2 regions of the Streptomyces sp. NPDC058279 genome follow, and region 2 is predicted to be linked to the other one. Evidence: riboswitches for the same ligand, from Rfam matches in the RefSeq annotation. Region 2 holds a riboswitch; the other holds the start of a gene.
The links. A riboswitch is a leader RNA that binds a small molecule or an ion and turns the genes downstream of it on or off. The one in region 2 is predicted to bind glycine.
Positions count from the first base shown of each region.

Region 1 (3,512 bases), on a different contig from region 2:
TCGGCGGCGGCGGTGAGGAAGTCCACCGGGTCGTCCTGCCAGTCGGGCTCGTAGAGCCGGACGCGGCCACCGGTGGCGGGGCCGTCGAGTGGGGTACGGCCGGTGCGGCAGAGTTCCGCGACGGCGGGCGGGGGGAGCGGGACGCCGACGGCGCCCTCGGGGTTGAGGGCGATGCCGAGCTGTGGGGGCAGGCCGCGGGCGAATTCGACGGCGGGGGCGACGGCGAAGTCCATGGCGGTGCCGACGCAGACGCGGAACTGGGCCTCGGAGCTGTAGACCGGGACGTACGCCGCGCCGCCGATGAGCATGGTCGGGAGGTTGAGGGCGGTGTGCTCGGGGCCGCCGCCGGTGGGCAGCGGCACCCAGACCGGGCTGCGGCCGAGCACCTCCAGGATCCGGGCGCCGGCGTCCGCCTGCCCCAGGGCCGCGCCGAGCACGTGTTCCAGCTCGTTGTCGGGCCACCCGCCGCCGTGCATCTGCCGCCTCCGCCTGTCGCTCCGCGTTGTCCCGCCGACCTTATTCCGTCGCCCTGACCCCCCGGGCCCCGGGTCGCCGGCTCGGCCCCAGCTCGCGGGCGCGAACTCAGCCTCGCCGGCGTTCGAGGCGTGGGGCCAGCATTTTCAGCCTCGCCGGCGTTTGAGGGGCGGGGGCGGGGGGGGGGCCCCCGGGCACCCCGCGCCGCCCGGCCCCCGGGGGGGGGCCCGCCGCCCCCGCCCCCCCCACACCCCGGGGCGGCGGGCCCCGGGGGTGTGCCGGGCCCCCGCGCCTCAAACGCCGGCGAGGCTGGATGTGCCGACCCGGCGCTGAAGGTGGCGCGGGGGACCGGTCAGGGGAAGGTGATGCCGGTGAGCGCGGCGGCGGAGCGGCGGTCGAGGAGGGTGACCGAGGCGCAGCCGGCCGGGGGGCGGCCCGCTTCCGCGGCGCGGATCAGGCGGGCCACCGCCGCCCGGTGGCGGGCGAAGGCGTACGCCGACACCCGCCGCCCCCGCTCCGCCTGCCCCGCCAACGCCTCCCCCGCGGTCGCGTCCAACAGCAGCAGATGCAACGCCCGGCCCCGCCGCCGCGCCGCCCGCGCCAGGAGCCGCCGTACCCACGCCCGGCTCCCGCAGTCGTGCACCACCACCGAAGCCCCCGAGCGCACCACCCGCCACAGCCCCCAGTAGTGCGCCGCCCGCACCACCGGCCGGTACACGGCGTACGGGACCGCCCCCGGCACCCGCCGCTCCCACCGCTCCCGGGTGTCCTGCGAGTCGATCGCGACGACCCCGGCGACCCGTCTGATCAGCGTGCTCTTGCCACCGCCGGGCAGGCCGGACACCACCACGATGTCCCCCGCCGCGAAGCCGAGCCGGCGCGGCCCCCGCGCCGCCGACCCCCGCAGGTCGCGGACCCGTCCCGGCCGCACCGACGCCGGTGCCCGACGCTGCGCCGGGACCCCGTCGAGCGTCCCCGTCAAAGCCGGCAATCCGAACCTCCGCACAGCGATCGCCTCCCCCGCACCTGAATGTAAAGAGACGGTAATCCGGCCCACCCGGTTCCACCCCGCCCACCCGCGCCCACCCGCGCCGCCCGCGCGCGCCCACTCAAGCCCCGCTCGGGTCCGCGCGGACTTTCGGGGCCGCCCGCCCGCTCCCGCCCACCTCGTGCAATGATGTGCGCCATCTGGACACCAACTGCATACCGGCCGCTTGAATCCGCGCGGGAGAGTCCCGGCACGCCGTGAGGTCGTGCCCGGGCGCCGAAGGAGCAAGTTCCTCCCTTGAATCTCTCAGGCCCCGTACCGCGTGGATGAGGCAGATCTGAAAAGCGGGCTGTTCGACAGCTCCACCCAAGGTGCAAGCCGACGACGCGTCCCGCCCGGTGCGGGAACTCTCGGCGAACCTCTCAGGTTCCGATGACAGATGGGGAGGATCGTCCTCGTCATGTCATGCCCTGGGACCCGGGAGCCACACCCATGAGCACTGCCCCCCGCCTGACCGCGCTCGACGCGCTGCACCGCTCGCTCGGTGCGACCATGACCGACTTCGCGGGCTGGGACATGCCGCTGCGCTACGCCAGTGAGCGCGACGAGCACACCGCCGTGCGCACGAAGGCCGGTCTCTTCGACCTGTCCCACATGGGCGAGATCACCCTGACCGGCCCCGAGGCCGTCAAGGCGCTGGACTACGCGCTGGTCGGCAACATCTCCACCGTGGGTGTCGGCCGCGCCCGCTACACGCACATCTGCCAGGAGGACGGCGGCATCCTCGACGACCTGATCGTCTACCGCCTCGGCGAGAGCGAGTACATGGTCGTCGCCAACGCCTCCAACGCCCAGGTCGTCCTGGACGCCCTGACCGAGCGCGCCGCCGGCTTCGACACCGAGGTCCGCGACGACCGGGACGCGTACGCGCTGATCGCCGTCCAGGGCCCGGAGTCCCCCGGCATCCTGGCCTCCCTCACCGACGCCGACCTCGACGGGCTCAAGTACTACGCGGGCCTGCCCGGCACGGTCGCCGGCGTCCCCGCGCTGATCGCGCGTACGGGCTACACCGGCGAGGACGGCTTCGAGCTGTTCGTCTCCCCCGAGCACGCCGTGGAGCTGTGGCAGGCGCTGACGAAGGCCGGCGAGGGCGTCGGCCTGGTCCCGGCCGGGCTGTCCTGCCGCGACACGCTGCGCCTGGAGGCCGGCATGCCGCTGTACGGGCACGAGCTGACCACCTCCCTGACCCCGTTCGACGCGGGTCTGGGTCGGGTCGTGAAGTTCGAGAAGGAGGTCGACTTCGTCGGTCGCCGGGCACTGGAGGAGGCCGCCGAGCGCGCCGCAACGAATCCGCCGCGCAAGCTGGTCGGTCTGATCGCCGAGGGCCGCCGGGTCCCGCGCGCCGGTTTCCCGGTGGTCGCCGACGGCGAGGTCATCGGCGAGGTCACCTCCGGCGCCCCGTCGCCGACGCTGGGCAAGCCGATCGCGATGGCGTACGTGGACGCGGCGCACGCCGCGCCCGGTACCTCCGGCGTCGGCGTGGACATTCGCGGTACGCATGAGCCTTACGAGGTCGTGGCCCTGCCCTTCTACAAGCGGCAGAAGTAGTTCCGCACCGACCCCGTACCGCGTCACCGCCGCACGGAGCCCCGTACGGCGGCCGTACCGCCGGCGTACGGCACCCGTACGGCGCTGTCCCAGTACCCGAGACCACCGTTCGTATCCACTCCCCCGCATCCAGGAGAATCAGGTCATGAGCAACCCCCAGCAGCTGCGTTTCAGCAAGGAGCACGAGTGGCTGTCGAACGCCGAGGACGGCGTCTCGACGGTCGGCATCACGGAGTTCGCGGCCAACGCGCTCGGTGACGTCGTCTACGCCCAGCTCCCCGAGGTCGGCGACACGGTGACCGCGGGCGAGACCTGTGGTGAGCTGGAGTCGACGAAGTCGGTCAGCGACCTGTACTCCCCCGTCACCGGTGAGGTCGTCGAGGCCAACCAGGACGTCGTCGACGACCCGTCGCTGGTGAACTCGGCTCCGTTCGAGGGTGGC
Region 1 is NZ_JBHVYA010000009.1:83,519-87,030, forward strand. Features, by position in the region: gene ACFVXJ_RS18895 (enhanced serine sensitivity protein SseB) at 1-476, opposite strand, end outside; gene ACFVXJ_RS18900 (AAA family ATPase) at 827-1,465, opposite strand; glycine riboswitch at 1,690-1,793, shown strand; gene gcvT (glycine cleavage system aminomethyltransferase GcvT) at 1,955-3,070, shown strand; gene gcvH (glycine cleavage system protein GcvH) at 3,216-3,512, shown strand, end outside.
Region 1: another riboswitch for glycine. It lies ahead of gcvT (glycine cleavage system aminomethyltransferase GcvT); the one in region 2 lies ahead of gcvP (aminomethyl-transferring glycine dehydrogenase).

Region 2 (3,512 bases):
CATGATGGGCCGGGCGCACGGTGCGGGGCTGTACCGGATGGCGCTGGGCCTGGACGACCGACCGGTGGTCGCCGAGCGGGACGCGAAGTCCGTGTCCGTGGAGGACACCTTCGACGTGGACCTGCACGACCGGGTGCGGATCCGGTACGAGGTGCAGCGGCTCGCCGACCGCTGCGTGGGGCGGCTGCGCGGCTCGGGACACTCCGGACGCACCATCGTGCTGAAGGTGCGCCGCTACGACTTCTCGACGCTGACCCGCTCGGAGACGCTGCGGGGCCCGACCGACGACCCGGTGGTGGTGCGGGAGGCGGCCGCCCGGCTGCTGGAGTCCGTGGACACCACGGGTGGGGTGCGGCTGCTGGGCGTCGGGGTGACTGGGCTCGCGGACTACACGCAGGAGGACCTGTTCGCGCAGGCCGACGCGCCGGCGACGGGTGAGGGCCCTGACCCCGGCGCGGCGGGGACGGGGGAGCCCGATGGGCCGGACGGGGCGCGTTTGCCGGGTGGGGAGGCCGGTCCGGCCGTGGCACCCGTACCGGCCACCGGGGACGGGCGGGCGCCGGAGCCGGCCGCCGAGCGCCGTTGGCCGGCCGGCAGTGACGTCCGGCACGCGGTCTACGGCCCGGGTTGGGTCCAGGGCAGCGGGGTGGGCCGGGTGACCGTGCGCTTCGAACGGCCCGGATCGGCGCCCGGGCGCGTACGGACCTTCCGGCTGGACGACCCCGAGCTGGAGCCGTCCGATCCGCTTCCGCTCGTGGGGGAGGAGGAGCCGGGCTCGGACCAGGGGGTGTCGGACGCTCCCTAGCCTTCGCCGGCCAGGCTGCCGAAGTCCCGGGGCTGTTGCGCGGGCGGGGGGTGGTGGAAGTCCGCGGGGAGCGTCACGTCCAGCCCGTAGTGGTGGTAGAGCTGGAGTTCCTGTTCCGGGGAGAGGTGGCGGCCGACGCCGAAGTCCGGGGCGTCCTTGATCAGGGAGCGTTCGAAGGGCACCCGGAGGGTGTCGTCGACCACCTCACTGGGCTCCAGTGGGACGAAGGCGTCCCGACTGAACAGGCCGGTGCGGACGGCCGCCCATTCCGGTACGCCGGTGGCATCGTCGAGGTAGACCTCGTCCACGGTGCCGATCTTCGCGCCATTGCGGTCGAACGCCTTGCGGCCGATGAGACTGCGGGGATCGATGTCGGGCTGCACGGTCCGGTCCCTCCAAGTGGTCGCAACTCCTCCGTAATGACTACAGAAGGGCATATCCGCGCAGGGGGCCACTCGAGGGAGCTTCCAGATCCTCGCTGGTAGGCTGGGTGACGGCTGTTGACCCTGTGCGGGAGAGTCCTCCGAGTGAGCATGACGGAGGCGCCGAAGGAGCAAATCCTCCCCGGAATCTCTCAGGCATACGTACCGCACGTGACGAGGCCACTCTGGAAAGCAGGGGCGGGTACCGGGCGCGCAGTGCCGGTTCCCCTCCTCACCGACGGTGAAAGCCGGATCTCGTGGGCCCGTTCCCGCGACTCCGGTGAAGCTCTCAGGTTGAGATGACAGAGGGGGAGGCCGTCCGGGTGCCCGCGCCGTGGTGCCCCTCGCAGGTCGTACGACCAGGAGGCCTCCGTACATGACCGCCAACCGCATTCCGCTCTCTCAGCTGGAGCGAGGCATCCCCTTCGAGCAGCGCCACATCGGCCCGGATGCCGAGGCGCAGGCCAAGATGCTCGCCCAGGTGGGCTACGGCTCCCTGGACGAACTGACCGCCGCCGCGGTACCGGATGTGATCAAGACCGCGGCCGCGCTGAACCTGCCCGAGGCACGGACCGAGGCCGAGGTGCTGGCCGAGCTGCGCTCGCTCGCCGACCGCAACCAGGTCCTCACCTCCATGATCGGTCTCGGTTACCACGGCACCTTCACGCCGCCGGTGATCCTGCGCAACGTCATGGAGAACCCGGCCTGGTACACGGCCTACACCCCGTACCAGCCGGAGATCTCGCAGGGCCGGTTGGAGGCGCTCCTGAACTTCCAGACCGTCGTCGCCGACCTGACCGGTCTGCCGACCTCCGGCGCCTCCCTGCTCGACGAGGGCACCGCGGCCGCCGAAGCCATGTCCCTGGCCCGCCGCGTCGGCAAGGTCAAGGGCGGCGTCTTCCTGATCGACGCCGACGCGCTGCCCCAGACCATCGCCGTGATCGAGACCCGCGCCGAGCCGATCGGGGTCGAGGTCGTCGTCGCGGACCTGTCCGAGGGCATCCCGGCCGAGATCGCCGAGCGCGGTGTCTTCGGCGTGCTGCTCCAGTACCCCGGCGCGTCCGGTGCCGTGCGGGAGATCAAGCCGGTCATCGACCGGGCGCACGAGCTCGGTGCCATCGTCACCGTCTCCGCCGACCTGCTCGCGCTGACCCTGCTGACCTCCCCGGGCGAGCTGGGCGCCGACATCGCCGTCGGCACCACGCAGCGCTTCGGTGTCCCGATGGGCTTCGGCGGACCGCACGCCGGCTACATGGCCGTCCAGGCCAAGCACGCCCGTTCGCTGCCCGGCCGGCTGGTGGGCGTCTCCGTCGACGCGGACGGCAACAAGGCGTACCGCCTCGCGCTGCAGACGCGCGAACAGCACATCCGCCGCGAGAAGGCCACCAGCAACATCTGCACCGCGCAGGTGCTGCTCGCCGTCATGGCCGGAATGTACGCCGTCTACCACGGTCCGGACGGCCTGCGCACGATCGCCCGCCGCACCCACCGCTACGCCGCCCTGCTCGCCGCGGGCCTGACGGCCGGCGGGGTGGAGGTCGTGCACGGCGCCTACTTCGACACCGTCACCGCCCGGGTCCCCGGGCGCGCCGCCGAGGTCGTGGCCGCCGCCCGCGAGGGCGGGGTCAACCTCTACCGGGTGGACGACGACCTCGTCTCCGTCTCCTGCGACGAGACCACGCTGCGCGCCGACATCGAGGCCGTCTGGGGCGCCTTCGGCGTCACCGCCGACATCGAGGCCCTCGACGCCACCACCGAGGACACGCTGCCCGAGGGCCTGCTGCGCTCGGACGCCTACCTGACCCACCCGGTGTTCCACCAGCACCGCAGCGAGACCGCCATGCTGCGCTACCTGCGCAAGCTCGCGGACAAGGACTACGCGCTGGACCGCGGCATGATCCCGCTGGGTTCCTGCACGATGAAGCTCAACGCGACCACCGAGATGGAGCCGGTCACCTGGCCCGAGTTCGGCCAGATGCACCCGTTCGCCCCGGTGGAGCAGGCGGAGGGTTACCTCACGCTCATCACCGAGCTGGAGGAACGACTCTGCGAGGTCACCGGCTACGACAAGGTCTCGATCCAGCCGAACGCCGGTTCCCAGGGCGAGCTCGCGGGCCTGCTGGCCGTCCGCGCCTACCACCGCGCGAACGGTGACGACCGACGCACCATCTGTCTCATCCCGTCCTCCGCGCACGGCACGAACGCCGCCAGCGCCGTGATGGCCGGCATGAAGGTCGTCGTCGTCAAGACCGCCGACGACGGCGAGGTGGACGCGGACGACCTGC
Region 2 is NZ_JBHVYA010000001.1:971,175-974,686, reverse strand. Features, by position in the region: gene ACFVXJ_RS04700 (DNA polymerase IV) at 1-805, shown strand, start outside; gene ACFVXJ_RS04695 (PRC-barrel domain-containing protein) at 802-1,188, opposite strand; glycine riboswitch at 1,307-1,405, shown strand; gene gcvP (aminomethyl-transferring glycine dehydrogenase) at 1,604-3,512, shown strand, end outside.